DNA from 4 places in the Streptomyces sp. NPDC057565 genome. Region 1 is predicted to be linked to each of the others. Evidence: riboswitches for the same ligand, from Rfam matches in the RefSeq annotation. Region 1 holds a riboswitch; each other region holds the start of a gene.
The links. Region 1 has a riboswitch for cobalamin ahead of ACFU8W_RS43685 (ribonucleoside-diphosphate reductase subunit alpha). Riboswitches for the same ligand answer to the same signal wherever they lie in the genome.

Region 1 (7,281 bases):
GGCGCGCGAACGTGCGCGGCGACATGTGCGCCTGGGCGGCGAGCTGTTCGACGGTCATCTCCCGGTCGAGGTGGCGCTCCATCCAGGCGAGCGTTCCGCCGACCGTGTCGCACGCGGTGCGGGGCAGAGGGCGCTCGATGTACTGCGCCTGACCGCCGTCGCGGTGCGGCGGCACCACCATGCGGCGGGCGATGGCATTGGCGACATGAGGTCCGTGCGCCTGCCGGACCAGGTGCAGACAGGCGTCGATCCCGGCGGCGGTGCCCGCCGACGTGATGATCTGTCCCTCGTCCACATACAGCACGTCCGGCTCGACGACGGCCCGCGGGAAGCGGCGCGCCAGTTCGGCCGTGTGGTGCCAGTGGGTGGTGCAGCGCCGCCCGTCCAGCAACCCGGCCTCACCGAGCACGAAGGCGCCGGTGCACACGCTGAGCACCCGGGCGCCGCGGTCCACGGCTCTGCGCAGGGCCTCCAGCACCTCGTCCGGGAAGTCCCGGTTCTTGAAGGATGCACCGGCGGGGACGGCGATCAGATCCGCCTCGTCCAGCCGGTCGAGACCGTGCGGGGTGGACACGGTGAACCCGGCATGGGTCCGCAGCACCGGACCCTCGCCGGAGACCACCGCGAAGTCGTGCACCGGCAGGCCTTCGTCACTGCGATCGAGTCCGAACACCTCGGCCAGTACGCCGAGTTCGAAGGGATGCACCTCGCCGAGCAGCAGGACCGCGACATTGTTCAGCATGCAGTCAGTGTGGCAGTAATTCGATGCTGTGTGACAGTCCTGCCACTGCCGGACTCGTCCCGCGCGGGCGAGAGTAGAGGCATGAACACATTCCTGAACCACCTGGGCATTGCGGTCGTTTTCGTACTCTTCCTGGCGCCGGCGCTGGTCGGCATCGCGCGCGACCGCCGCATCGACCGCCAGCTGCGCGAGGCGGAACGGGATCGGCGGGCCGAGCCACCGGAAACAGCGGACGCCGCACAGCCGGTGAAGGCTGTGCGGCGTCCAAACCTCCGGATCGGGGCGCGAGCCTAGTGCCCCTCCCGGCAAGCTTTGCCCCGTCGCGCCGCCCGGCACGCGCTCCCCCAAGGCCTTAAGGGCCAGGGGGGACCCCCTTCCGCGTTGGCCAAAAGCCCTGGTAGCTCCTTCCCCAAGCTCTCAACTCCGTTCGAGCAGGGGAGACCCCATCCGAGGACTTCCGGCCGCCTTGCGATCGCACGCACCGGACGACGCTCCTCATGGGGCAAACAATGCCGGTCACGGCACTAGAAGTCGTCGTCGAAGGCGACCGAGCCCTCCACCGCCACCTGGTACGCGGACGGCCGGCGCTCGAAGAAGTTCGTCAGCTCCTGGACGCCCTGCAGCTCCATGAACGAGAACGGGTTCTCGGAGCCGTACACGGCCGGGAAGCCGAGCCGGGTGAGCCGCTGGTCGGCGACGCACTGCAGGTACTCGCGCATCGACTCGGTGTTCATGCCCGGCAGTCCGTCGCCGCACAGGTCGCGGCCGAACTGCAGCTCCGCGTCGACCGCCTCCTTCAGCATGTCGGTGACCTGCTGCTGGAGCTCGTCGTCGAAGAGATCGGGCTCCTCCTTGCGGACGGTGTCGACGACCTCGAACGCGAAGTTCATGTGCATCGTCTCGTCACGGAAGACCCAGTTGGTCCCCGTGGCGAGACCGTGCAGCAGACCGCGCGAGCGGAACCAGTAGACGTACGCGAAGGCGCCGTAGAAGAACAGCCCCTCGATGCACGCCGCGAAGCAGATCAGGTTCAGCAGGAAGCGTCGGCGGTCGGCCTTCGTCTCCAGCCGTTCGATCTTTTCGACCGAATCCATCCACTTGAAGCAGAACTGCGCCTTCTCGCGGATGGAGGGGATCTCCTCCACCGCGTCGAACGCGGCCGCGCGGTCGTCCGGGTCGGGCAGGTACGTGTCGAGCAGCGTCAGATAGAACTGGACGTGCACGGCCTCCTCGAAGAGCTGCCGCGACAGATACAGCCGCGCTTCCGGGGAGTTGATGTGCTTGTACAGGGTCAGTACGAGGTTGTTCGACACGATCGAGTCGCCGGTCGCGAAGAACGCGACGAGCCGGCCGATCATGTGCTGCTCGGCGGGTGTCAGCTTGGCGAGATCGGCGACGTCGGAGTGGAGGTCGACCTCCTCGACCGTCCAGGTGTTCTTGATCGCGTCGCGGTAGCGCTCGTAGAAGTCCGGGTAGCGCATGGGCCGCAGGGTCAGTTCGAAGCCCGGGTCGAGCAGATTCTTGTCGGTTGAGCTCATTACTGGCAGGCCTCGCAGGACTCGGGGTTTTCGAGGGAACAGGCGATCGCGTCCGCGTCGGGAGCCGAAGCCTGCTGGACGGGAAGGGCAGCGGCGACCGTGGCCTGGCCCGACGCCGCCCGCGCGATCCGGGTGGCCGGACGTGAGCGCAGGTAGTACGTCGTCTTCAACCCCTGCTTCCAGGCGTAGGCGTACATCGAGGAGAGCTTGCCGATCGTCGGCGTCTCCAGGAACAGGTTCAGCGACTGGCTCTGGTCCAGGAACGGCGTACGCGCCGCCGCCATGTCGATCAGACCGCGCTGAGGGATCTCCCACGCCGTGCGGTACAGCGCCCGTACGTCCTCCGGGATCCAGGCGAAGCCCTGCACCGAGCCGCTCGCCTCGCGCAGCGCCTCGCGGGTCCGCGCGTCCCACACGCCCAACTGCTTCAGCTCGTTCACCAGATAGGCGTTGACCTGGAGGAACTCACCGCTGAGGGTTTCGCGCTTGAAGAGGTTGGAGACCTGCGGCTCGATGCACTCGTACACCCCGGCGATCGAGGCGATCGTGGCGGTCGGAGCGATGGCGAGCAGCAGCGAGTTGCGCATGCCGGTCCGTGCGATCCGGGCGCGCAGCGCTTCCCAGCGCTTCGGCCAGCTCAGCTCGGTGTCGTAGTGGTCGGGGTGCAGCACGCCGCGGGCGGCGCGCGTCTCGGACCAGGCGGGCAGCGGACCGGAACGCTCGGCGAGGTCGCAGGACGCCTCGTACGCGGCGAGCATGATCCGCTCGGAGATCTTCGTGGAGAGCGCGCGGGCCTCGGGGGAGTCGAACGGCAGCCGCAGCCGGAAGAAGACGTCCTGGAGCCCCATCGCGCCCAGCCCCACCGGACGCCAGCGGGCGTTGGAGCGGCCGGCCTGCTCGGTCGGGTAGAAGTTGATGTCGACGACCCGGTCGAGGAACGTCACGGCGGTACGGACGGTGGCGTCCAGCCGCTCCCAGTCGATGTCGCCGTCGGTCACGAACGAACCGAGGTTGACCGAACCGAGGTTGCAGACGGCGGTCTCGCCGTCGTCGGTGACTTCGAGGATCTCGGTGCACAGGTTCGACGAGTGGACGACGCGACCCGGCTCGGCCGTCTGATTGGCCGTCCGGTTGGAGGCGTCCTTGAACGTCATCCAGCCCTGACCGGTCTGCGCGAGCGTCCGCATCATCCGGCCGTACAGCTCACGCGCGGGCATCGACTTGCGGGCCAGGCCCTTGGCCTCGGCGGCCCGGTACGCGGCGTCGAACTCGTCGCCCCACAGGTCGACCAGTTCCGGCACGTCGGCGGGGGAGAACAGCGACCAGTCGCCGTCCGCGTCGACCCGGCGCATGAACTCGTCCGGGATCCAGTGCGCCAGGTTGAGGTTGTGCGTACGCCGCTGGTCCTCGCCCGTGTTGTCGCGCAGCTCCAGGAATTCCTCGATGTCCGCGTGCCACGTCTCCAGGTAGACGGCGGCGGCGCCCTTGCGGCGACCACCCTGGTTCACTGCGGCGACCGAGGCGTCGAGCGTCTTCAGGAACGGCACGATGCCGTTGGAGTGCCCATTGGTGCCGCGGATCAGCGAGCCGCGGGCGCGGATCCGGGAGTACGACAGACCGATGCCGCCCGCGTGCTTGGAGAGCCGCGCCACCTGGTGGTAGCGGTCGTAGATCGAGTCGAGCTCGTCCAGCGGCGAGTCCAGCAGATAGCAGGAGGACATCTGCGGGTGTCGGGTGCCGGAGTTGAAGAGTGTGGGGGAGGAGGGGAGGTAGTCGAGGCGGCTCATCAGGCCGTACAGCGAGGCGACCTCGTCCAGTGCGCGTACCGACTCGTCCTCGGCGAGACCGGCGGCGACGCGCAGCATGAAGTGCTGCGGCGTCTCGATGACCTGGCGGGTGAGCGGGTGGCGCAGCAGATAGCGGCTGTGCAGCGTCCGCAGCCCGAAGTAGCCGAACCGGTCGTCGGCGCCGTCGGCGAGGGACTGGTCGACCAGCGCGTCGAGCCGGGCCGCGTGGAGTGCCACGAAAGCGGCCGTGCGGTCCGCGATCAGACCCTCGCGGTGGCCGACGGCGACCGAGGCGGAGAACGACAGCGCGCCCTGACCGGCCGCCTCGTCCGCGATGGTGCGGGTCAGGAGGCGGGCGGCGAGCCGGGAGTACGCGGGGTCCTCGGCGATCAGACCCGCGGCGGCCTCGGTGGCCAGCGCGCGCAACTCCGCCTCGTCCGACGCGGCGTTGCGGCCGCGCAGCGCGGCGCCGGCGACGCGGCCGGGGTCGGTGTCGGGCAGATCGGCAGTGAGGTCGGTCAGGGTCCGCAGCAGTGCGGTCCCGGGTCCGTCGTTCGTGGTTCCCGCGGACTCGGCGACTGAAGCCGGATCGGCTGGCGCGATGGTCACGTGGTGCTCTCCCTCGCTCGGCTCGGGGCCGGCGGGGGAGCGGGGCAGCCGCGCGGAGGCATGCCCGGAGAAGGAGGGCAGCCCTGCGTGCGGCGTCCACCGGCCCATCCGCGAGGCCCGGACGTCTGGGCGTCCGGATCGGTCGAGCCGGACGCGCTGTCGGCAGGTCCTCGGACTTTCAGGGTGCGCAAAAGGGCACCGAATACACCGTTGCGGGACAGTTCCGGATTCGCACCGGATTTCCCTGCGGCGACAGCGAGCACGAGCATACATGTGGGGGCCGCCCGTTGAGGCAGCCCCCACATGTTGTGTCACATCGGTTCAGAGACTCAGGCTGTAGGTGAGCAGAGAGAGGCCTTCGACGGGATCCCAGTCCCGTTCCGGCGTGCGTACGAAGCCGAGTCGATGGTAGATCCGGTGGGCGCCGAGCATGGTCGGCTGGGTGGACAGGACGAGCCGCGTGACGCCCTCCGTGGCCCGTGCCCGGTCGATACAGGCGCGCACGAGCGCCTCGCCCGCCCCGTGGCCGCGTGCCTTCCGTGCGACCGCGAGCATCCGGAACTCGGCCTCGTCGGGGCCGGCGATGTCGGCCCACGGATTGCCGGGCGGTGCGTAGGTGACTCCGCCGAGGAGCGTGCCGTCGGCACCGACGGCGACGAGCACGTCGGCCTCGGCGACGCGACGGGGCACGTCCCGGAGCGTTTCGAGATACGGGTCGTCGGCGCCGAAGTCGAGCAGGCCGTCGTCGAGGTAGGCGTGGGCGGTGATCTCCCCGAGGGCGGTGTGTTCCGTCGGGGCGATCGGGCGGATCGAAAGGTCCATGCCGGGAGTGTGCCGTACGGGTGGGACGGCGCCGGACGGGCTGGGTGCAGCCCGTCCGGCCGCCTTGCGATCGCACGCACCGGACGACGCTCCTCATGGGGCAGGCATCGCCGGTCCCGGCACTAGCCGGCGGACGGGCTCGCGTCGGGTGACGGGCTCGACTCGGGCCGGGCCGACGGGAGTTCCACCCGGACGCCCGGGTCGCCCGCGTCCGCCGTGTAGTCCGCCGGGGAGGTCTCGTCGACGCCCGCCGGGGCCTTCACCGCGTTCAGGACGAACGTCAGCACCACGGTCACCACGGCGTTCAGCACGAACGCCGTCAGACCGATGTAGCCGATCTCGCCGATCCCCGGGATCTCCTTCGAGGATCCGCCGAAGTGCGCCTGGGTCGGGCTCGCCACTCCGTACGCGGCGAGCGTGCCGTACACCATGCCGACCGCCCAGCCCGCGAGCAGCGCCCAGCGGTGGAACCACCGGGTGAACAGGCCGCCGACCAGCGCCGGGAACGTCTGCAGGATCCAGATCCCGCCGAGCAGCTGGAAGTTGATCGCGACCGTCTTGTCCATGGTGAGGACGAAGACGAGCGCACCCACCTTCACCAGCAGCGACACCAGCTTGGAGACCTTCGTCTCCTGGGCCGGGGTCGCGTCGGGCTTCAGGAAGTCCTTGTAGATGTTCCGGGTGAAGAGGTTCGCCGCGGCGATCGACATGATCGCGGCGGGCACCAGCGCGCCGATGCCGATCGCGGCGAACGCCACACCGGCGAACCAGTCGGGGAACATGTTCTCGAACAGCTGCGGGATCGCCAACTGTCCGTTCTCCACCTTGACTCCGGCCGCGATCGCCATGAAGCCGAGCAACGCCAGCAGGCCCAGCATCAGCGAGTACAGCGGCAGGATCGTGGTGTTCCGCCGGATCACCTCACGGCTGCGGCTGGAGAGCGTCGCCGTGATCGAGTGCGGGTACATGAAGAGGGCGAGCGCCGACCCCAGTGCCAGGGTCGCGTAGCCCCATTGGCCCGGTTCGGCCGGTGCGAGGGCGCCGCGCGGTTTGCCGGTCGCGGGGTTGGTCTGCGAGAACGCGTCGCCCGCCTTGGCGAAGATGTCGTCGAAGCCGCCCAGCTTGATCGGGATGTAGATGATTGCCACCGCGATGACCAGGTAGATCAGCCCGTCCTTGACGAAGGCGATCAGCGCGGGGGCACGCAGCCCGGAGGAGTACGTGTACGCGGCGAGCACCGCGAACGCGATCAGCAACGGCAGGTCCTTGACGAACCAGTTGGTGTTCTCGCCGCCGCCGACGCCCATCACGTCCAGCACCGCCTGGATGCCGACGAGCTGGAGCGCGATGTACGGCATCGTGGCGAGGATGCCGGTGACGGCGACCGCCAGCGACAGACCCTTCGATCCGAAGCGCCCGCGGACGAAGTCCGAGGTGGTGACGTACCCGTGCTTGTGCGACACCGACCACAGCCGCGGCAGGAAGGTGAAGATCAGCGGGTACACGAGGATGGTGTACGGGACCGCGAAGAAGCCGGCCGCTCCCGCTGCGTAGATCGCGGCGGGTACGGCGACGAAGGTGTACGCGGTGTACAGGTCGCCGCCGAGCAGGAACCAGGTGACCCAGGTGCCGAACGACCTGCCGCCCAGGCCCCATTCGTCGAGAGTGGCCTCGTTGTCGGCCTTGCGCCAGCGCGCGGCCATGAAGCCCATGACCGTGACGGCCAGGAAGAAGAAGATGAAGACGCCGAGCGCGACGCCGTTCACGCCGTCCTTCATGCCGA
Region 2 (7,281 bases), on a different contig from region 1:
CCGCGGGGCCGCCCAGGCGGCCGACCGAGACGTCGCCGGCGAGGAGGGCGAGTCGGGCACTCGCGACCTCGTCGAGCTCGACGGAGCCCTGCGCGCCCTCGAAGGCGACGTCGCCGAGTCGTCCGACGCCCCGGAACTCGGCGTCGGCTGCCTTCGCCTCGATGCGGGAGCCGGCGGGCAGCTGGATGGTCACCTCGATGGATCCGGAGCTGCCGAGGATCCGGTTCTTCGCCGAGGCCTCGATCCGCAGGACTCCGTCGCCGTATTCGACCGTGGTCTGCTCCGCCGCCTTCACGTCGCGGTCCTTCGAGGCGTCCGCGGGCAGGACCTCGACCGCGGTGTCGGACCGGTCGGCGGCGATGAACCGGACGCGCCCCGCGGGGATGTCGAGGGCTGCGGAGATCGGCGCGGGGGTGGCGAACTTCTGCATGGTGTTCTCCTGTCGACTCGCTGTTTCTGATATCGGAAACGCTACGTTGCATTCACGAATCTATCAATACACTCGTTGCGAGCTATCAGCATCAATGCAGGTAGGAGCGAGATAATCGTTGCAATGGTTTAAGATCTAACGCAATAACGGTCAGTCATTCATTGCAATGGATTGAGAATGAACGCTATGCCGGAGGCGTCAAGGAAGCACGAAGGGAGTTGCGATGCCGGGAGACAGGCTCACCCGGCAGGAACACCGACAGATCGCACGGGGGGGCTGACCTACGGCCGCCGCGAGCGCTACGTCGCCGACGACGACGTCCGGTACCAGTCGGTGATCGTCGGCGCCGCGGCCACGCCCACCTCGTCGAGACCGCACGGCAGGGCGTCAGCATCCTCCGCCCCGACACACCGGCCGCCACCCGCCTCGAGAACATCGCCCGGACCGGTGCGGTCGGCGCGCCGTTCGGCCGGGCCGCGCGGGGTGCCCGTCCGCAGCCCCACGTACGTCTCCCCCGTCACGACCTCACTCGAACGGTCCAACGCCGGGCTGTTCCCCCACCACCGGCATCGCACGCTGCCGCCCCGAATGCGACGGGCCACGGTTCCGGGCCGGGAAGTTGCATCGCCCATCCGGGTGAGGCGCGATGGAAGCCGGACGTGCCTTCCTCGGTGGAGCCGACCACAGAACGCGCGCCCGGGCGAGGAGGAACCGGTCATGGGAGCCACTGACGGTTTCACGGATTCCAAGGAGCTCGACGGCCTGACGGTGTACGACCCCAGTGGCGAGAAGGTCGGCACCGTGGGGCGGGTGTATCTCGACGACGCCACCGGCAGACCGGACTGGATCACGGTGAAGACCGGCCTGTTCGGCATGAAGGAGAGTTTCGTGCCCCTGGACGGCGCTCGCCGGGTCGGCTCCGATCTGCACATCCCTCATCCGAAGGACCGCGTGAAGGGCGCCCCGAGAGTGGACGCGGATGCGCATCTCTCCGTCTCCGAGGAGGAGGAGCTCTACCGTCACTACGACCTCACCAGGTGAGTTTCGCGGTCGGTCCCGGCGCCCCTGGCAGGCGCGGTTCCCGGGAGCGGGCAGGCAAGGGGCGGGGCCGCACGGTGCCGGGGTCCGCCTCCAGCTCCGTATGTCCGGCTATGCCGCCCGTCCGGGCAGAAAACGCACCGAGGGACGCCCGTCCGGGCCGTCCTGGGTGACCACCGCCCGCACCCGGTACACGTCCGCGATGAGTTGCTCGGTGATCACCTCCGCCGGGGTACCGGCGGCCACCACCCGCCCCTCCTTCATGACGACGATCCGGTCGCAGAACATCGCGGCCAGATTCAGGTCGTGCAGGGCGATGACGCCGGTGACGGGCAGCGAGGTGACCAGGGACAGGAGCTCCAGCTGGTGCTGGATGTCGAGATGGTTCGTCGGCTCGTCCAGCAGCAGTTCACGCGGCTGCTGCGCCAGTGCGCGGGCGATCTGGACACGCTGGCGCTCGCCCCCGGAGAGCGTGTGCCAGGACTGTTCGCTGCGTTCGGCGAGTCCGGTGCGTTCCAGCGCCTCGCGTACCGCTTCGTCGTCCGCGCGGCTGGGCGCCGACCAGGCGCGGCGGTGCGGAATGCGGCCCAGCCCGACGACGTCCCGGACGCGCAGTTCGACCTGGGTGTCGGCGTGCTGGTCGACCACGGCGACCCGCTGCGCGACGGTGCGCCGGCCGAGCGCGGCGAGCGGTTCGCCGTCGAGCGTCACCACGCCCGCCGCCGGCACGAGGACCCCCGCGAGCACCCGCAGCAGCGTGGACTTGCCCGACCCGTTGGGGCCGAGGAGTCCGACGGTCGCGCCGGGCGGGGGGACGAGGCAGACCCCGTCGAGGACGAGACGGCCGCCCGCCTCCCGGGAGACCCGCTGGGCGCGCAGACCTGCGGCGGTGCCGTTGGATGTCATGTGGTCCTCCGGGTGCGGTACAGGACCAGAACGAACGCGGGTACGCCGATGAGGGCGGTGACGACGCCCACCGGCACCTCCTGCGGGTCGAGGACGGTCCGGGCGAGCGTGTCGACCCAGACCAGGAACACCGCCCCGGCCAGCGCGGTGACCGGTAGCAGCCGCCGGTGCCCGGAGCCGGTGAGCGCCCGGGCGGCATGGGGCAGCACCAGTCCGACGAAGCCGATGGCGCCCGCCGAGCTGACGAGCGCGGCGGTCAGCAGCGCGGTCGTGCAGAGCAGCACGATCCGGGTGCGGCCGACGTTGACTCCCAGTGCGGCGGCCGCGTCCTGGCCGAAGGCGAAGGCGTCGAGCGTACGGGCGTGGCCCAGACAGATCAGCAGGGTCACGACGAGCACGCTGAAGCAGACCCACACATCGCTCCAGCCGACCCCGCTGAGCGAGCCGAGCAACCAGAACAGCACACCTCGGGTCTGCTCGGCGTCGGCCGAGGTCATCACCACGAAGGAGGTCAGTGCGGAGAACAGCTGCATGGCCGCGACGCCGGAGAGGACGACCCGGTCCGTCGTACCGCCGAGGGTGTGGCTGAGCAGCAGCACCAGGGCGAACGAGCAGAGCGCCCCGATGAATGCCCCGGTCGAGATCGACACCGCTCCCCCGCCCACCCCGAGTACGACGACCACGACCGCGCCCGTCGACGCCCCGGAGGAGACGCCGAGGACGAACGGGTCGGCGAGCGGGTTGCGGAGCAGGGACTGCATGACCGTGCCGCACACCGCGAGCCCGGCGCCGCACACGGCGGCGAGCACAGTACGGGGCATGCGCAGGTTCCAGATGATGCCGTCCCGGATCGGGGTGAGCCGCGAGTCGCCCACCCCGAGATGGGCGGCCACCGCGGACCAGACGTCGGCGACGGAGATCCGGGCGGGGCCGATGGTGACGGCGACGGCAACGGACAACCCGAGCAGGGCGACGCCCGCGGCCCACAGCACACCGTCGCGCAGCCCCCGCGCGCCACCGGCCCTGTGGTGCGTATCGGTTCCGGGTGCCTGCTCCGTACGTACCGCTGCGCCCCGTTCGGTGTCCGTCACCCGGCGAGCCCGAACGTCCGCAGCCCGGCGGCGACCTGTTCCAGGCCTTCGACCGTCCGGATGGACGGGTTCATGGCCTGGCCGCTGAGGAGCACGTACCGCTTGTGCTTGACGGCGTCCATGTTCTTCGTCGCGGGATTGGACTCCAGGAACTCGATCTTCTTCGCGGCGCTCTCGGCGGTCTGTGCCTTGCGCGTCAGATCGCCGATGACCAGGACGTCGGGGTTGCGGTCGGCGACGGTCTCCCAGCTGATCTGCGGCCATTCCTCATGGGTGTCGTCGAAGACGTTCTTCGCTCCGAGCTCCCTGGTGATGACGCCGGGTGCGCCGCAGCAGCCCGCCAGGTACGGGGCCTTGGAGTCGGAGAACCAGTAGAGGAGGGTGGCGTCGGACGCGTCGATGCCGTCGGTGGCCTTCTTCACCCGCTCCCGCAGCCGGGCGACGAGCTCGTCTCCGCGCTGCTGGACGCCGAACACCGCCGCCAGATCGCGCACTTCGCCGTAGACGCTGTCCATGGTCAGTGCTTCGGTACGCGCTCCGTCGCCGCCGCCGCTGTTGTCCTTGCCGGTGCAGTCGGCGGGCGACACGTAGGTGGGGACACCGAGCTCCTCGAACTGCTCTCGGGGGGCGACGCCGCCCTTGGCGAGGGTCGATTCGAACGAGGCGCTGACGAAGTCGGGTTCCTGGTCGAGGACCTTCTCCGACGACGGCCGGTTCTCCGAGAGGCGTGGCACCTTCGCGTTGGCCTTCTCCAGTCCCTTCATCACCGGGTCGGTCCAGGTGGCTGTGGCCGCCAGCCGATCGGCGAGGCCGAGGGAGAGCAGGATCTCCGTCGATCCCTGGTCGACGGAGACGGCGTGGTGCGGTGCGGCTGCGACGGTGACGGTGCGGCCGCAGTTCCTGAGCGTCACCGGATAGCCTTCGCCACCGGCTGACTTGGCTGCAGAGTCGTCGGTCCCTCCGCCGCACGCGGTCAGCAGGAGAAGTGCCGCCGAGAGCAGGGCGGCGGCGCGGACAGGGCTGGCTATGGACGGCACGGAGTCCCTCTGCGTCTCAGGGCCCATGCGCGGAGCCCGGTGTACGGAGTGCTGCCGCCCGGTACCGGGCGGCAGGTGCCAGCAGGTCTTCGGACTCGGGTTCCTTCGGACGGGACGCCTTCCCAGGACATCCGTGGACGTCCCAGTGGCCGTGGCCCCGCCCGTCCCCCTCACCGCTGCGCGTCAGCTCCGGATTCGCACCGGATTCCCTGACCCCTACGTGGAGTTTGACTGGCTTCGGCAAGCTATCACGCTGCCCCGCGCGGCTGGTCGGCGGTGTGGTGGGGCCGCAGGCGCCCCGGCCGTCCCGGCCCGCTCCCCCATGCCTACGGGCGCTGGAGGGCGACCACGGCATTGTGGCCGCCGAACCCGAAGGAGTGGCTCACGGCGCGTCGGACGGGCCGGTGGCGAGGCTGTTCGGTGACGCAGTCGATGTCGAACTCGGGCGCCGGGGCGTCCAGGTTGGCGATCGGCGGTACGACGCCGCGCTGCAGCGTGAGGATCGTCAGCCCCGCCTCGATGGCTCCGGCAGCCCCCATGCAGTGGCCCAGTACCCCCTTGGGGGCGGTGACGGGTGGCCGGTGCGGGTAGGCCCGGCTGATGAGAGCGGCTTCGGTGGCGTCGCCCAGCGGTGTCGACGTGCCGTGCGCGTTGACGTGTTCGACGTCCTCGGCCTCCCAGTCCGCGTCGCGCAGCGCGGCCTCGACCGCGGCCCGGGCGACGGCGCCGGACGGATGCGGACTGGTGGGATGGTGGGCGTCGGTGGTGGCGCCCGTCCCGGCGAGCAGCGCCCGCGGGACCGCTGCCCGGGCCCGTGCGTCGTCCGCCCGTTCCAGCACCATGACGGCGGCACCCTCGCCCATGACGAGACCGGCGCGGTCGGCCGCGAACGGCCGGCAGAGGCGGGCCAGGTCGCCGTCCCTCGTCGCGGCGGCACCGGACCGGGCGAATCCGGTCATGGCGACCGGGAAGACGATCGACTCGGTGGCTCCGGCGATCGCGAGGTCGCACTGCCCGGTGACCAGCAGGTCCCGGGCGACGGAGAGGGCGGTGACCCCGGACGAACAGGCGGTGCACGGCGCCAGGCTGGGACCGGTCGCCCCCATCCGGATGGCGATCTCCGCAGCGGGCATGTTCGGAATGGCGAGGAGGATCCCCGCCGGTGAAGTGGCCCCCGGTCCGCGCCGGTCGAGGGCGACGGCCTGTTCGGTCAGGCCCGCGGAGCCTCCGCTGCTGGTGCCGACGACCACGGCGACCCGGCTGCCGTCCCAGTCGGCCGGGTCCAGTCCGGCGTCCGCGACCGCTTCCCGCGCGGCGAGGACGGCGAACTTGACGTACCTCCCCATCCGGAAGGCCGCACGGCCGCCGACCGCCTCGTCCAGATCGATGCCGGAGACCGTGCAGGCGAAGTCGATCGCGCAGCCTTCGAGCTCGGGGACGGTGCGGGCCGGTGAGACCCCCGCGCACACCCCTTCCCAGGTGGTGTCGGTGTCGTTGCCGACCGGGGTAATCATCCCCAGACCGGTGACGGCGACGGCAGGCCTGTTCATCGGGCGTCGCTCATCGCGGGATCGCCGCTCATCGCAGCATCGATGAACGTCGTGATGTCGGCGAGGGTGGCGTCCTTGTAGAGCTTGTCGGAGTCGGCCTCGACCCCCAGCGTCTCCTTGATGATGACGGCGAACTCGGCGACGGCGAGGGAGTCCATCTCCAGGCTGTCCATCGTGGAACCCGGAAGGATCTCGGCGGCGGGCACCTTGAAGGTGTTCGTGAGAACGTCGGTGATCTTGGGGTGAATCGCGCTCATGATCTTCCTCTTCGCTAGGTCGTACAGGTCGCGCACGTCATGCAGGTTCTGCCGATGCCCGGGACGGCGGAACGCACGGTCCCGACGCCGATGTAACTGACTCCCGATCTGCCGGTTACGCCTTGCGGCGAACCGATTCGCCAACGATCATCCGCGGCTTCGTACAGCACCGGGAAAGGACGGATGCGGTGCCCCCGGTACGCCGGCAGAACGGCCCGGACTCCGAGGGCCCCGCCGCCTCCCGTACCCGGCACGGCTGCCCGGCGGTTCGCTCGCCCGAAGCCTTCAACGCTCCCCCTGCGCCCCGGTGGTGTGCCAGGACGCCTCCGGATCGTCGTACGCATCGACGTAGTCGGCGCCCGCGATGGGCCAGTCCGCGAGCACCTCGTCCGGCAGCGCGAAGGACTCGATCAGGGTGGGCAGATGCCCGGCGACGGCGGCGATGAGCTGCTCGACGGCGTCCGGCAGGGCATTGACCTGATCAGTCGTCAGATGGCCGGCGGCGAGCAGATCGCCACTGTTGCGGGCCACCCACTGAAGGGCGAACAGCCGCTCCAGCTCGGCCAGCCTCTCGCGGCCAGGGCCTTCGGGCAGTTCCGCGACCGCCTCCGCGTACGCCTCGGCCGCCTGTCGGCGGGCGTGCGCCTCGACGCCCCGCAGGGCGGACCCGGACGCCGCGTTCCACCGCGCCAGCGGATCACCGTGCGGTGCGCTGCGCATCCGCTCCCTGGCGCGGGCGAACCAGATGACCTCCACCTGCGCATGCAGCCACCCCAGGAACCGGGGGTCCGTGAGCTCTCCGGTGGCTCGGCCCGAGGTGCCACCGTCCGCGGCCGGTGAGGCGGCGAAGAGCATTTCCGCGGCGGCCTTGGCGTGGATGGCCAGGTTGTCGCCCTCGGCGGTGATCACCGCCTCCGCGCCGGTGATCAGCTCGGTCATGCCGTTGTTCTCCAACAGCGCCTGCGCTCCGCA
Region 3 (7,281 bases), on a different contig from region 1:
ACCGGGTCCGCGCCGTCGACCATGACCTCGCCGCCGTCGCCGGCTCCGGACTGTACGCGGACGGCTATCGGGGCCGCGCGCGCATGATCGTCGACCTCGACCGCGAGATCGTACTCGGCGTCACCTTCGTCGGCCCCGGCATCGGCGAGCTGCTGCACTCGGCGACGGTCGCCGTTGCGGGTGAGGTCCCCATCGACCGGCTCTGGCACGCGGTCCCCGCCTATCCGACGATCAGCGAGGTGTGGCTGCGCCTGCTGGAGGCGTACCGCGGCTGAGTACGGCTGGTGAGCCGGTGCGTCGGCGACGGGTCCCGACGTCCCCCGGAGGGACGTCGGGACCCGTCTCCGGGGTGCGTCGTCCCGCGCAGATGCACGCTGCACCTACGTCCCCGAAGTGCCGGTCAGCTCGCGGGGCGAAGCGTTCTTTCCGCCTCTCACCAGTAGTGGCGCCGTCCACCGATCCCGTGGCCGACAGCACCGAGAATCCAGAGGACCGCACCGATCAGCACGAGTGCGACGCCGATGGTCCACAAGAAGGAAATTCCGGCCACCATGCCGATCACGAGCAAAATGACTCCGAGGACGATCATTGCGTCCCCCAATCTTTCAGGGCCACCTTCGAGTATGCGCCGGAGGGCATGTCCCCGCGTGGCGGACGACCGCTCTGGCCCGTAGTGCCGTCCAAGGCCGGGAATCCCTGGCCGGGAGGACCGCAGTGGATCACACGGGACAGCCGGGGTTTCGGGCCGACGAGGCGGTCCGACGGGCCTTCTCGACCACGCGCGATCCGGTCCGGCGAACCGCTACGCGACCCGCCTCTCCGGCGCCTGCTGTTCCTCTTCCTCGTCGGGCAGCTTCACGTCGGTCACCAGGATGTTGACCTCCACGACCTCCAGGCCGGTCATCCGCTCGATGGCGGCGATCACTTCGGTCCGGACGTCGCCCGTGAGCTCGACGATCGGGTATCCGTATTCGACGATGATCGACAGGTCGACCGCCGTCTGGACCTCGCCGACCTCGACCTTGACACCGCTGGTGACGGATTGACCTCCCGCTCCGGGCACCCGCTCCCGCACGGCCCCCATGCCGCGGGCGAATCCCCCTCCCATGCCCTGGACTCCGGGCACACCCCGGGCCGCCAGTCCGGCGATCTTCGCCACCACACCGTCGGCGATCGTGGTTCGGCCCCGCGACCCGGGTTCCGTTCGGCGGTTTCCACCGTGCGGTCCCGCTTCGTGCGTGGCCTCTGATTGCGAGCGGGTGGTTTCGGGCCGCTTCACCTGTGTTTGATCGGTCATGGTCGGTCGCCCTTCCGAAGAGAAGGTGGGTTCGAACGCCTTGGCCATTTTACGTACCATTTGTCCGCATCGCTCGAGCGGTACGGGTGTATGGGCGGACCCACGGACGGGCCCCGCGCGGAGAGGAGGGGCGGGTGGGCGGACTGCCCCTTCTCGTCCTCACACCTTCCTGGGCTCCGTCTCCACGCCCGCTTCGGTCTCTCCGTCGACGGACTCGAACAGACCGACCGGTCGCCGGAGAGATGCTGTGACCTGACGTCACGGGCGGGGCGGGCCGGTCCGGCGGTGTGAAGGACGACGCCGGGTTACGGGGCGACGGTTCCGGCGCTCAGGGACCGCCCGCAGCGCAGGTTCCAGCGGCCGGACCGGCCGCTGAGCTCGGTCAGCGTCAACGGGGCGACGTCCAACCGCCAGAACGCCTGCGGCGGAAGGCCCAGCGCATGCACGATCGCAGCGCGCACCACTGCGGGTTCGACCACGGCGATCACGCGGCCGTCACCGGCGCCGTCCCGATGCAACGAGTCCAGCCAGCCGCCTACTCGCGCACACAGGTCCAGCAGCGACTCACCGCCGTGCGGTGCCGCCGAAGGGCCGGACAGCCAGTCCGACACCGCCTCCGGCTCGGCCTCGCTCACCTCAGCCAGCCGCCGCCCGCTCCAGCGCCCCAAGTCCCAGCCACGGAGGGACGGTTCGGGCTCGGACCGCAGCCCCAGCGCCTCGGCGGTCCCGGCGCACCGCTCGTCCGCGCCGCACACCCGGCGGTCGGCGGCAGGCACCGCGTCCGCGGCCGCACGCGCCCGCCGGACACCGGACGCGTCGAGCGGGGCGTCGCCGTCGAAACGGGCTTCACGCAGCGCCGCATTGAGCGCCGGTGAGATCAACATCACCTGTACCGTCAACACCGGTGTCAACTCCCTGAACTGTGGACTCTCGGGTAAGCACACCATGGCCTCCGGGTCTTCCGGCCCCGCGGATGGCGCCATGGCGGCGGGTGCCCGCAGGCGGTATGGTCGCGACGAACATGACGACGGTGTGATGGAAGTCCGGTGAGAATCCGGCACGGTCGCGCCACTGTGAACCCGTACCTGTACGGGAAGTCAGACCCGGCACTGTCGTCTTCAGGCACCACGATCGGGACGCGTGTTCCCTCAGGAGGTTCTGCCATGGCACAGACTGCTGCCCCCGCAAGCGTTGCAACACCCGCCATCACCCCCATCTCGCTGAAGGCCATTGCCCCGTGGGCGGTCTTCTTCGGCATCCTCATGCTCGTCCTCCTGTACTTCGTCGGCGCCGAGCAGGGTGCCACCGCCCTCATTTCCGGCGAAGGTGTCCACGAGTGGGTTCACGACGGTCGCCACCTGCTCGGTTTCCCCTGCCACTGACACGCTGCGCACCTCAGGGGAACCCCTCATGAACTCCATATCCGTCAGAGCCCTGCTCGTCCGCGGCATGCTGGCCGGACTTACCGCGGGCGCGCTCGCTCTTGCGGTCGCCTACTTCCTCGGTGAATCCCGGGTGAACGCGGCGATCGCCCTCGAAGAGGCTCACAGCCACGACCACGGCGGCGGCGAGGAGCTCGTCAGCCGCACCATGCAGTCCACCGCGGGTCTCGCCACCGGTGTCCTGGTCTTCGGCGTGGCTATCGGCGGCATCGCCGCGCTGGTCTTCTGCTACGCCCTCGGCCGCATCGGCAGGTTCGGCCCGAGGGCCACGGCCGCATTGATTGCGTTCGGTGCCCTGCTGACCGTGTATGTCGTGCCATTCCTCAAGTACCCGGCCAATCCGCCGGCTGTCGGAAACCCCGACACGATCGGCCAACGCACCACCCTGTTCTTCCTGATGGTCGCCCTCAGCGTGCTGCTGGCCGTCGCTGCCGTCATCTTCGGCAAGCGGCTGGCTCCCCGCCTCGGCAACTGGAACGCGTCCATTGCGGCGTCCGCCGCCTATGTGCTCGTCATCGGGCTGGCCTACGCCTTCCTGCCCTCGTTCAATGAGGTCGGAAAGGACTTCCCGGCCAGTCTGCTGTGGGAGTTCCGCCTCGCCACTCTCGCCGTTCAGGCCACGCTGTGGACCACTTTCGGTCTGGTCTTCGGCTATCTGACCGAGCGACTGCTCGTGCCGAAGACCGGTGCGATGACGTCCGGGGGCGGTACCACGTCCCATGCGGGCGCCGCTGCGAGCTGAGGCGCCGGCCGACTCGTCGGCCGTATGACGGCAGAACCCGCCGGAGCGTCCCGGCGGGTTCTGCCCCTGAGCTCCTCTTATACGGCGTCCGTCGCGGCGGTGGCTTCAACCACGTACGTCACCTCCGTTGTGTCCGGCACCTCCGGCGTGTCCGACCATTCGACGATGAAGTACTTGACCCGGTCGTCCGCCCTGACGAAACGCATGCCTGCCGCCACCATGACGCGCTGGGACGCGATGTTGTCGAGGTCGGCATCGCCGTTCACGGCGGCGATGCCCTCGTCGCGGGCGAACTCCAGCAGCGCTCGCAGCGCCTCGGAGGCGTACCCCTTGCCGCGCGCCGCAGGGGTCAGGCCGTAGCCGATCGTCACCTGCCCCTCCGCGTTCGGAGCGCCGTGAAAGCCCACTCCGCCTATGGCGTGCCCGTCCTGGCGGAGGCGGATCTCGTAGGCGCCGAACGGCTGGGGGTTGCCGGAGTCGGCGCAATGCTCCAAGAAATGCCTGGCCCCGGCCGTGTCGCCGTCGGTGGGGTACTCCGGTGCCCATAGGGCACCCGGCCCCGGACGGTGGGCCACTACGTTTTCCGCCTCGGCGGGACTCAACGGGTGGAGTACGAGTCGAGGTGTCACAAGATCTCCCATGACCCGTCGGACTATCACGGCGGCGACCTTCGGCGCACCGGAATTATCGGAATTTTTGCTGCCTGAAGGGGGGTAGCAGTGCCCTGACCTTCGCGCACTGGGCGGAGCACCACGTGGCGGCCTTCCGCTGACATGGGCCCCGGTCGACGCAGCCGCCACCTCCCAGGCCGACGCATGTGGACACGGTCCGTCCGCAGCGGTGGGCCCGGTCGGCATGCGTTCGCCGACCGGGCCCACCGTCTTGCACCCACAGCGGCCGGGAATGAGGGCGGGCGTCCCTCGTCGGACAGTGTCCGTCCCGGAGCCCCGCCGTCTCAGCTGCTTATGTCCTCGCCGAAGTCCCCGGACATCGCCGCCGCCATCCTCAGGTGAGGCGTCGCCTCCTCCTGCCGGCCCTGCCGCTCCAGGGTGCGGCCGAGCATCAGCCGCGCATAGTGCTCCACCGGGTCGCGCTCCAGCACCGCCCGCAGCTCCGTCTCGGCCTTGCCGAGCCGCGCCGAGTGGTAGTAGGCGCGGGCCAGCAGCAGCCGCGGCGCGACCTGCTCCGGCGCTTCCTCGACCAGTCCGCCCAGGATCCGGGCCGCGGTCAGGTACTCCTTGGCCTCGAAGAACATCCGGGCGCGGTCCCAGCGGTCCGCTGCCGTGCCGAACTCGTAATAGGTGTCGTTCACTTGTCCTCCTCGGTCGCGGCCTTCGGCGATCCGTCGGGCCGTGCGTCCAATCGTTCGCGCAGCCCGCTGTCAGCTTGCACAACACCTCATTATGGTTGAACATTCCACCAAGCTTTTGGCGTGGGTACCGACCGCCCGCGCCTGCGCAGGAATAGGTTGAGCGCCATGAGCAATCTCGATCGCCAGGCCGCACTCTCCGTCTGCGGCGGCCGGGGCTTTGTCGTCGCCGACCCGGTGCGTGAACTCCTCAACCCGCGTCACGTCCAGCTCGGCGAATCCACCGAGGTTCGCAGGCTGCTGCCCAATCTCGGCCGCCGGATGGTCGGAGCCTGGGCCTTCGTCGATCACTACGGCCCCGACGACATCGCCGACGAACCCGGGATGCAGGTGCCGCCCCACCCCCACATGGGCCTGCAGACGGTCAGCTGGCTCCACGACGGCGAGGTGCTTCACCGCGACAGCCTGGGGAGCCTGCAGACGATCCGCCCGCGAGAACTGGGACTGATGACCTCCGGCCGGGCGATCAGCCACTCCGAGGAGAGCCCGAAGCCGCACGCTCGCTTTCTGCACGGCGCCCAGCTCTGGGTTGCGCTGCCCGACGCTCACCGCCACGTCGAGCCGCACTTCCAGCATCACACCGACCTGCCGACCGTGACCGCCCCCGGCCTCACCGCCACGGTGATCCTCGGCGAGCTGGACGGCGCCACTTCCCCCGGCACCGCCTACACCCCGATCGTCGGCGCCGACATCGCCCTGACCCGTGGCGCCCAGGCACGTCTGCCGCTCGATCCGGACTTCGAGTACGCCGTGCTGTCCATGTCCGGCGAGGCGGAGGTCGACGGCGTGGCCCTGCTGCCCGGATCGATGCTCTACCTCGGCTGCGGCCGCACCGAACTCCCGCTGCGCGCCGACTCCGACGCCGGGCTGATGCTCCTCGGGGGCGAGCCCTTCGAGGAGGAGCTCGTCATGTGGTGGAACTTCATCGGGCGGACGCACGAGGACATTGCGAAGGCCCGGGAGGACTGGATGAACAGTTCCCGCTTCGGCGAGGTGAAGGGCTACGACGGCGACCGACTGCCCGCCCCCGAACTCCCGCCCGTGGCGCTGAAACCGCGGGGGAGGGTGCGCTGACTCTGTCCTCCTGATCCCCGACCTTCCGACACGGCGCGCGGGCCGGTCCTCCGGGACCGGCCCGCGCTCACGCCTGCGCTGATGCGCTCTTCAGCTCGCCGATCGGCCGACGGACGGATCGCGCCGACCGTGGAGGTAACAACCGGCCCCGGTCCGACGCCCCTACCGGCGAAGACCGACCCTTCTGTCACGTCTTCGGGTGCGAGGCCCACAGCACAGAACAGCTCGTCCCCGACTGTCCCACTCCTCGTCGCCGCTGCGGAGTCCCATCCGGCAGCGGGCTCGCGGATCAACCAAACGATGGACAGAACCCGGCGCGTGTATTGCCTAGTCTCTGGACCGAGCGAACCGGGAGCGAAGATCGAAGCGTCGCGCTGGTTCGACGTGATGACGGTGGCGTGGATGGCGTTTGCGATGTTCGTGCTGTATGTCCAGCTCTGGCCGCCGCGGCCGGCGCTCCCAGCGGTCGCCGTGGGAACTGCTGTTGTGGTCGCCCTCAGAGGTGCAGGCGGGCGCACCGGCCGTACCGCAGGTGGTCGGCCTGGTGACGGGTGCGCTCGCCTCTCTCTCTTGTAAAAGGGGCGCGCCTCCAAGTCGGCCTGAGTGTCTTCGTGTCGGGGCAGCGCGACGCGAGAGCTCGGCGGTTGCCGGGCAGTCGTCTCGGTCGCCGATGCGCGCCACTCCCACCTTGATCGGTGCTGAAGCTGCCCTGCCGCTCCGCCGGTCGCAGCGAACACAGAAAGGAATTCACGCAATGAGCAGACGCCGCCAGTTGATCGCCGTACTTGTGGCCGGGATACTCGCTCTCTCGACCGGTGTAGTGGCAACTTATTGGTCAGGAACCACGCCACGGGTCGAGAGAGCCGAAACCGGCAAGGATCTGGACAAGCTGCACGAGGCATCCCCTGGTGAGCCGTGGGAGGAAGGCGGCGAGGAGGGCGAGGAAGGCGAGGGGGAAAACCCCGGAACCGCCGGACAGGTCGCATTCCGCCATCGCGCCTACCCCGGTGACACCATCACCTTGGAGCAGATGAACGGCGCTCGTGCCGCCTATGGCTCGGCCAAGGGCCGGCCGTTCCCGACCGGCAAGGGGAAGAAGGGTACTTGGGTCACGGTGGGGCCCAAGGAAGCGGTCTATCCGTCCTCCCCGCACCGCGACGCGGACGGCTATCTGCCCAACGAGTACGTCGCGGGTGGCCGTACCACCGCAGAGGCGATCAGTCCCACCTGCGTGCCGGGTCACTGCAGGCTGTGGATCGGGGCCGCCGGTGGTGGCGTCTGGCGGACCGAGAACGCGCTCGCCGACGAGCCGAGCTGGAAGTACCTCGGCGGACCGCTGGGCATCAACTCCGTCGGC
Region 4 (7,281 bases), on a different contig from region 1:
CTCGTACGGCCCGTTCCCGGGGCGTCATGCGCCCTTCTCCAGTGCCGCGCGTACCTGCGGCACGGTCAGCCACTCCTGCGGGGCGAGTATCTTCGCGGTCTGCGGTGCGAACGCCGGGGACGAGACCACGACCTGCCGGGTCGGCCCGTCCGCGACGATCTCCCCGTCGGCGAGGATCACCACCCGGTGGGCCAGCTCGGCGGCGAGCTCCACATCGTGGGTGGCCAGGACGATTGCATGGCCCTCGGCCGCCAGACCGCGCAGCACGCGTATCAGGCGGGCCTTCGCCGCGTAGTCCAGGCCACGGGTCGGCTCGTCGAGCAGCAGCAGCGGGGGTCGCGCGGTCAGCACGATCGCCAGTGCCAGGGCGAGGCGCTGCCCCTCGGAGAGGTCGCGCGGGTGGGTGTCGTCCGGTACGTCCGGCAGCAGCTCGGAGACCAGGGCCCGGCAGCTGCCCGCCGCGGCGCCCGCGTCCGCGTCGGCCGCCGCGCACTCGGAGGCGACCGTGTCCGCGTAGAGCAGATCGCGCGGTTCCTGCGGTACGAGCCCGACCCGGCGCACCATGTCGCGCGGCGGTGTGCGGTGCGGGGCCAGGCCGCCCACGTGGACGGTGCCGGCCGTGGGCTCGACCGTGCCGACGAGGGTGGCGAGCAGCGTGGACTTGCCCGCGCCGTTGCGGCCCATCAGCGCGACGGTCTCGCCGGGTGTGACGGAGAGCGTCACCCGGCGCAGCGCCTCGACGCGACCGCGCCGCACCCCCAGACTCTCGGCCCGGACGATCGCTTTCCCCGCGGGACCCGGAGCGGGCTCCGGCTCGGGTGCGCGACGGCGTCCGAACAGCCCACGCCGTACCGGGGCGGTGGGCAGCGGTGGCGGGGCAGCGGGCGTCGTCGACGGGACGGCCGACGGTGGCTCGGCCGATGCCAGTCGTTCCCGCAGACCGGTCGCCCGGCGTCGCGCATCACGCACGGAGAGCGGCAGCGGTGTCCAGTCCGCCAGCCGTCCCAGCGCGACCACCGGTGGGTGGACGGGGGACACGGCCATGACGTCGGCGGGCGCACCCGTCACGGGTGCGGCGCCCGGCGAGGGCAGCAGGACGACCTGGTCCGCGTACTGGACCACGCGTTCCAGCCGGTGCTCCGCCATCAGGACCGTCGTGCCCAGGTCGTGCACCAGCCGCTGGAGCACCGCGAGGACCTCCTCGGCCGCCGCCGGGTCCAGGGCGGACGTCGGCTCGTCCAGGACCAGCACCTTGGGGTGCGGGGTCAGCACGGAGCCGATCGCGACCCGCTGCTGCTGGCCGCCGGAGAGCGTGCCGATCGGCCGGTCGCGCAGCCCGGCGAGGCCCAGCAGATCGAGGGTCTCCTCGACCCGCCGCCGCATGACATCGGGGGCGAGCCCCAGCGACTCCATGCCGTACGCAAGCTCGTCCTCGACGGTGTCGGTGACGAAATGGGAGAGCGGGTCCTGGCCCACTGTGCCGACCAGATCGGCGAGTTCGCGCGGTTTGTGGGTGCGGGTGTCGCGGCCGTCGACCGTCACCCGGCCGCGCAGCGTGCCGCCCGTGAAGTGCGGTACGAGACCGGAGACGGCCCCGAGAAGCGTCGACTTGCCGACCCCCGACGGACCGACGAGCAGCACCAACTCGCCCTCCGGGACCGTCAGATCGACGCCGGACAGGGTGGGGTGCGCCATGCCCTCGAACTGCACCGAGACCTGCTCGAACCGGATCATCACTGCCCCTTCTCGGAGTGCGCGACGGGAGCCCCGGCCGGACCACCCACCGGGGGCGGCGCGGGCGCCACCACCGCGGGCAGCAGCCCGATCAGCACCGCCGCCGCGGGCCACAGCGGGAACACCGGCGCGACCAGGGGTACGACCCCGGGGTGCAGCGCCTCCGGGTCGACGCTGCCCGCCAGGATCATCGCCGTCGCGACCATCGCACCCGACCCCGCCACCAGCCAGGCCCGCACACCCCACCGGTCGGGCCGGTAGCGGGTACGGACCGAGCGGGCGCCGCCGAGCCGCAGTCCGGCCGTCGCGGCGACGAGCCCGGCGAGCAGCAGCGGCAGACCGTAGACCGCACCCTGCGAGGCCAGCAGGCCGTACGTACCGGCGCAGACCCCCAGCAGACCGCCGAGGGTGAGGACGTTCGTGGTGTGCCGGACGGCGGGCGGGACCTGCGCCGTACGCCCGTACCCGCGCGCGTCCATCGACGCCGCCACGGCCACCGACCGCTCCAGCGCACCCTCCAGCACCGGCAGTCCGATCTGCAGAACGGCCCTGATGCCCCCGGTCGGGCGGCCCCGCAGCCGGCGTGCGGTGCGCAGGCGCACCACATCGGCGACCATGTTCGGCGCGAACGTCATCGCGACGACGACGGCGACCCCCGCCTCGTACAGCGCACCCGGCAGCGACTTGAGCAGCCGGGCCGGGTTGGCGAGCGAGTTCGCCGCGCCGATGCAGATCAGCAGTGCGGCCAGCTTCGCCCCGTCGTACAGCGCGAAGAGCAGCTGCTCGGCGGTGACCCGGCCGCCGATCCTGACACCCTGCGCCCAGTCGGGCAGCGGGACTTCGGGGAGGGTGACCACCAGGTGCGTACCGGGGATCGGCGAGCCGAGGACGACGGAGAACAGCAACCGCACGGCGACGACGAACAGTCCGATCTTGATGAACGCCCCGTACGAACGCGCCCACGGCGCATCCGTACGGCGCGCCGCCACGACATATCCGGCCACGCCCACCAGCAGCCCGAGCAGCAGCGGATTGCTGGTCCGCGACGCGGCGGTGGCCAGCCCGAGCGCCCACAGCCACCAGGCCCCGGCGGGCAGGGCATTGCTGCGGGTCGCCGCGGGCGCCCGCAGTGCATGGCTGAGCCGGACCGCGCCGGGGGAGGCGGTCATCCGCGCCGGCGGCGGGCCTGCAGGACGGCGGCGATGCCGAGCAGCAGGACGGCACCGAGCCCGACGAGCACGCCGGTGGACGGACCGCTGCGCCCGTTCCCGGGGTGGGAGGACGAGGGAGAGGCGGACGCCGTGTGCCCGCTGCCGGAGACCTGCTCACCGCAGCCCGAGGCGGGGTAGCCGGAGATGGCGCAGAGCAGGGCGTCGCTGCTGTAGCGCAGCGGCTTGGCCACCGAGGCGAGCGCCTCGGCGGTACTCGCCCCGGGGGCGACCTGCGCACAGGCGGTGCGCAGCGCGGGCGGCGTCTCCCCGGCCGGGGCGTCCGCCGCCGTGCCGGGGTCGATGACGAGCGCGACGCGCTTGGTGCCGTCCTTGGCGGGGGTGTCCGCGCAGACCGTCGCGAAGTCGGGGCTGCGGCGCGGCTTCGCCGAGTCCTGGGAGTCCTCGCTCACGGAGAACCGGAAGCCCTGCACCGCCCCGTCGTCGGGCCGGACGAGCGAGGGTCCCTGGGTGGCGTAGGCCCAGCCGGACCCCTTGCCCTCCCAGAACGACCAGTAGCGGTAGCCGGCCGCATGGGCGGTGCCCGCGCCGAGCACGGTCAGAGCGGCGCCGAGCACCAGCAGCAGCGCGACGGCCACCCGTCCGCCGAAGGCATGCCCCGCACGATTCCCCGCCCGGTTCACGGCTGCTTCCGGCGGCTGCTGATCAGGAAACCGATGCCCGCACCGGCGGCGAGACCGATACCGACCAGCCACCACACCCCGAGACCGGCGTCGTCGCTGGTGCCGTCCTGGGCCGAGAAGTCGTCCGGGGTCGCACTGGGCGTGATGACGGCGGCGGGCGCGGGACCGCTCGCGTTCAGCTCCCGGATCAGGTCGACGCCACCGAAGTCGCGGGCGTCGGCGCCGGTCGCGTGCGCGGCCAGGACCAGCTGGGCATAGGCGGCCGGGCCGCTCTCCTCGGCCCAGCTCCTGGAGTTCTTCTGCAGCCAGCCGACCGCGTCGGCCGCCTTGTTCTTGTGGCCCGCGGAGGCCAGGGCGACGACCGCGTCCGCGGTGTTGCCGAAGTCGGGCTGCGGGGTGGTGTCGTCGGAGCCCGGCATCGGCGGCAGGTTCAGATGGTTGCCGTTCTTCGCGAGGGCGCCCGCGAGGTGGAAGGCGCCGTTCTGGGCAGCCTGCTCCGGCTTGACGACGTCGCTCGTCCGGCAGGCCGGCGGCTTGCCCTCGACCGTGGCGTTGTCCCCGGCGGCCAGCCCCTTGCCCATCGAGCCGAGCACGGCGGCCGCGGTGGCATCCGCGTTCGCGGCGAGCTTCCCGGCCTTGTCGGGCTGGTACGCGAACGCGCCCCCGTCCTTGCCGCCGCACGGGATCGCGAGCGCGAGCAGTGCGTCGTACGGGGTTTTGCCGCCCGGATTCGTCATGTCGCCGATCCGCTGGCCCTGCCGGGCCAGCGCGCCGATCACGATCGAGGTGGAGTTGGCGTCGCTGGGGGAACCCGCGTTGTAGCCCCAGCCGCCGTCCTCGTTCTGGATGGACTTCAGCCAGCGGACGCCGTTGTTCACGATGTCGCCGTGCCCGCCGATTTCCGCCAGCGCCTGCACCGCGGCGGCGGTCGCATTGGTGTCCAGCATGGTCTTGGCGTCGCACGGCTTGGAGACATCGGCGCGGTACGAGGCGTAGGCGCCGCTCGCGCACTGCTGGGCGATCAGCCAGTCCACCGACTTCGTCGCGGGCACGACCCCCTCGACGCGCTGGGCGAGGAAGGCCAGCGACTGCCGCCAGACCCCGTCGTACGTCGGGTCCTTGGTTCCGTACAGCCCGGAGGGCAGCGCGACGGACGGGGTGGGGGAGGGGGACGGTGCCGCGACCGCGGCCGGGGCAGCGGCCGCACAGAGCACGGTGGCGGTGGCGGCGAGCGCTGCTGCGCTGCGGCGTACGGTCATGGCGGGCTGAGCCTCTCCTGGTGGGAAACCGGGCACAGGCACACTCAGGCACCAGGCTCCGGCCCCGTATTCCTCGACGGTGCCGGCCACCGGGGTTCCGGTGACGCGAGCCGGTCACGACCGCGGACAGGGCAGCCCGACTCACCGCTGTGTCAGCGGCTCACGGTTGCGTGGTCAGTGCCGGATTCGCACCGGCTTCCCCCTGAACGGGCATGATGACGACTCGCACATTCTACCGGGGCGTAGCCGGCCCCTTCCGGGCGGAGGGCTGCCTCACACAGCGACGTACGTCACGGGTCCGCTGCCCGGCACCGCCTCCGCGCGCCCCAGCTTCACCAGCCGGCGCACATGAGCCTCCGCCTCGGAGACGGCGATGTTCCGCGAACCGTACGGGATCTGCTCCCAGGGCCGGTTCCACTCCATCCGCTCGGCCAGTTGCCATGGCGTCAACGGGGTGGCGAGCAGGGCGAGCAGTCCGGTCAGCCGCTCCTCGTGATGGTCGAGGAGTTCCCCTACGCGCCCCGCCGCGTCCGCGAACGGGTGCTGGTGGGCGGGGAGCACCTCGGCGACCCCGAGCCGGCCGATGCGCTCCAGCGAGTCCAGGTAGTCGCCCAGGGGGTCGGTGACCGTCGCATCGTCCGGGTCCTCGTACAGCCCGATGTGGGGGCTGATGCCGGGCAGCAGATGGTCACCGGAGAAGAGACGGCCGCGGCCGGGCAGACCGGCCGGGTGGTCCTCCTCCAGGTGCAGGCAGACATGGCCGGGGGTGTGGCCCGGCGTCCAGATCGCCCGGAGCCGCCGGCCCGCGAGGTCGAGCAGCTCGCCGGGGACGATCTCGCGGTCCGGGAGGGCGGCGCGCAGTCCGGGGAGCGTGCGCATCCGGCCGCCCGTGCGGGCGGCGCGCAACGGGGCGAGGTGCTCCTCCGGTGCGCCGACCGCGGCGAGCTTCGCCGCGAGGTAGCTCAACCAGGTGCCCGGTTCGGATTCGCGGGTGCGGCGCACGATCGCGGTGTCCGCGGCGTGCATCGCGATCCACGCCCCCGATGCCTCGCGGACCTGTCCGGAGAGTCCGTGGTGGTCGGGGTGGTGGTGGGTGATGACCACGCCGTGGATGCCTGCGATGTCCACACCGACGGCGGCGACTCCGGCGACCAGGGTGTCCCAGGCGTCGGGGTCGTCCCAGCCGGTGTCGACGAGGACCGGCCCGCGGTCGGTGTCGAGGACATGCACCAGGGTGTGGCCGAGCGGGTTGTCCGGGATCGGGACCTTGATGGACCACACGCCGCCGCCGTGCTCGGTCACCTGTGTCATGGGCTCCCCATCTCTCGCGTCGGCCGGGCCGCGCTGTGCCACCCCTACTGTAACGAGAACTTGTTCCATTAGTAGCCCAAGTCGACCATCCGTGCGGGGGTGTTGCAGCGCCCCCGTCCGGGGCGTGGACTCCTGGAACTGGAACTGGTATCAGTTCTGACACGGAGTCAGATATGAAATCAGGTGTGGAGTCGGTACGTGCCGGGTCGCGGGAGGCAGCAGCCATGACCGAGCTTGTGGAACACGGAAAACTGTTCATCGGCGGGGAGTTGGTCGATCCGCTCGGCCGGGACGTCATCGAGGTGATATCGCCCCACACCGAGCAGGTCATCGGTCGGGTGCCGCACGCCTGTGAAGCGGATGTGGACCGGGCTGTCGCCGCCGCCCGCCGGGCCTTCGACGAAGGGCCCTGGCCGCGCGCGTCCCTGAACGAGCGGATCGAGGTGATCACGCGGATCAAGGACGCGTTCGCCGTGCGGCACGAGGAGATCGCCCGCGTGATCAGCTCCGAGAACGGAACTCCGTACAGCTCCAGTGTGATGGTGCAGGCGCTCGCCGCGATGATGGTGTGGGACGCGGCGATCACCGTCGCCCGCACCTTCCCGTACGAGGAGCGCCGCGACGGCGTCCTCGGGCCGCTGCTGGTGCGCCGGGAGCCGGTCGGGGTGGTCGCGGCCGTCGTGCCGTGGAATGTCCCGCAGTTCACCGCCGCCGCCAAGCTCGCGCCCGCGCTCCTGGCAGGCTGCTCCGCCGTGCTCAAGGTCTCGCCCGAATCGCCCCTGGACGCCTACATCCTGGCCGAGATCGCCGCCGAGGCCGGGCTCCCCGAAGGGGTGCTGTCGATCCTTCCGGCGGACCGCGAGGTGAGCGAGTACCTGGTCGGCCATCCGGGCGTCGACAAGGTGTCGTTCACCGGCTCGGTCGCGGCGGGCCGCCGGGTCATGGAGGTCGCCTCACGGAACCTCACCGGTGTCACCCTGGAGCTCGGTGGCAAGTCCGCCGCTGTCATCCTTCCCGACGCCGATCTGGACACGGCCGTCGCCGGCATCGTCCCGTTCGCCTGGATGATCAACGGCCAGGCGTGCGTCGCCCAGACCCGCATCCTCGTCCCGCACTCCCGCTACG

Region 2: another riboswitch for cobalamin. It lies ahead of ACFU8W_RS23190 (ABC transporter substrate-binding protein); the one in region 1 lies ahead of ACFU8W_RS43685 (ribonucleoside-diphosphate reductase subunit alpha).
Region 3: another riboswitch for cobalamin. It lies ahead of ACFU8W_RS01775 (CbtB-domain containing protein); the one in region 1 lies ahead of ACFU8W_RS43685 (ribonucleoside-diphosphate reductase subunit alpha).
Region 4: another riboswitch for cobalamin. It lies ahead of ACFU8W_RS07460 (prenyltransferase/squalene oxidase repeat-containing protein); the one in region 1 lies ahead of ACFU8W_RS43685 (ribonucleoside-diphosphate reductase subunit alpha).

The regions. Positions count from the first base shown of each region.
Region 1 covers NZ_JBHVFU010000061.1:6,718-13,998, reverse strand. The annotation lists gene ACFU8W_RS43700 (GlxA family transcriptional regulator) at 1-742, opposite strand, end outside; gene ACFU8W_RS43695 (hypothetical protein) at 824-1,036, shown strand; gene ACFU8W_RS43690 (ribonucleotide-diphosphate reductase subunit beta) at 1,267-2,280, opposite strand; gene ACFU8W_RS43685 (ribonucleoside-diphosphate reductase subunit alpha) at 2,280-4,676, opposite strand; cobalamin riboswitch at 4,820-4,958, opposite strand; gene ACFU8W_RS43680 (GNAT family N-acetyltransferase) at 4,998-5,498, opposite strand; gene mctP (monocarboxylate uptake permease MctP) at 5,621-7,276, opposite strand; gene ACFU8W_RS43670 (DUF3311 domain-containing protein) at 7,273-7,281, opposite strand, start outside.
Region 2 covers NZ_JBHVFU010000012.1:199,840-207,120, reverse strand. The annotation lists gene ACFU8W_RS23215 (DUF4097 family beta strand repeat-containing protein) at 1-430, opposite strand, end outside; gene ACFU8W_RS23210 (hypothetical protein) at 730-951, opposite strand; partial or broken gene ACFU8W_RS23205 (PRC-barrel domain-containing protein) at 1,148-1,468, shown strand; gene ACFU8W_RS23200 (ABC transporter ATP-binding protein) at 1,580-2,374, opposite strand; gene ACFU8W_RS23195 (FecCD family ABC transporter permease) at 2,371-3,378, opposite strand; gene ACFU8W_RS23190 (ABC transporter substrate-binding protein) at 3,462-4,529, opposite strand; cobalamin riboswitch at 4,565-4,753, opposite strand; gene ACFU8W_RS23185 (beta-ketoacyl-[acyl-carrier-protein] synthase family protein) at 4,829-6,052, opposite strand; gene ACFU8W_RS23180 (acyl carrier protein) at 6,049-6,309, opposite strand; gene ACFU8W_RS23175 (acyl-CoA dehydrogenase) at 6,595-7,281, opposite strand, start outside.
Region 3 covers NZ_JBHVFU010000001.1:410,269-417,549, forward strand. The annotation lists gene ACFU8W_RS01755 (dihydrolipoyl dehydrogenase family protein) at 1-275, shown strand, start outside; gene ACFU8W_RS01760 (hypothetical protein) at 434-601, opposite strand; gene ACFU8W_RS01765 (Asp23/Gls24 family envelope stress response protein) at 803-1,297, opposite strand; gene ACFU8W_RS01770 (histidine phosphatase family protein) at 1,603-2,181, opposite strand; adenosylcobalamin (AdoCbl) riboswitch at 2,308-2,458, shown strand; gene ACFU8W_RS01775 (CbtB-domain containing protein) at 2,461-2,679, shown strand; gene ACFU8W_RS01780 (CbtA family protein) at 2,708-3,481, shown strand; gene ACFU8W_RS01785 (GNAT family N-acetyltransferase) at 3,559-4,056, opposite strand; gene ACFU8W_RS01790 (tetratricopeptide repeat protein) at 4,437-4,793, opposite strand; gene ACFU8W_RS01795 (pirin family protein) at 4,959-5,924, shown strand; gene ACFU8W_RS01800 (hypothetical protein) at 6,679-7,281, shown strand, end outside.
Region 4 covers NZ_JBHVFU010000003.1:38,525-45,805, forward strand. The annotation lists gene ACFU8W_RS07440 (ECF transporter S component) at 1-28, opposite strand, end outside; gene ACFU8W_RS07445 (ABC transporter ATP-binding protein) at 25-1,734, opposite strand; gene ACFU8W_RS07450 (energy-coupling factor transporter transmembrane component T) at 1,734-2,903, opposite strand; gene ACFU8W_RS07455 (SCO2322 family protein) at 2,900-3,586, opposite strand; gene ACFU8W_RS07460 (prenyltransferase/squalene oxidase repeat-containing protein) at 3,583-4,845, opposite strand; cobalamin riboswitch at 4,953-5,087, opposite strand; gene ACFU8W_RS07465 (MBL fold metallo-hydrolase) at 5,119-6,156, opposite strand; gene ACFU8W_RS07470 (aldehyde dehydrogenase) at 6,381-7,281, shown strand, end outside.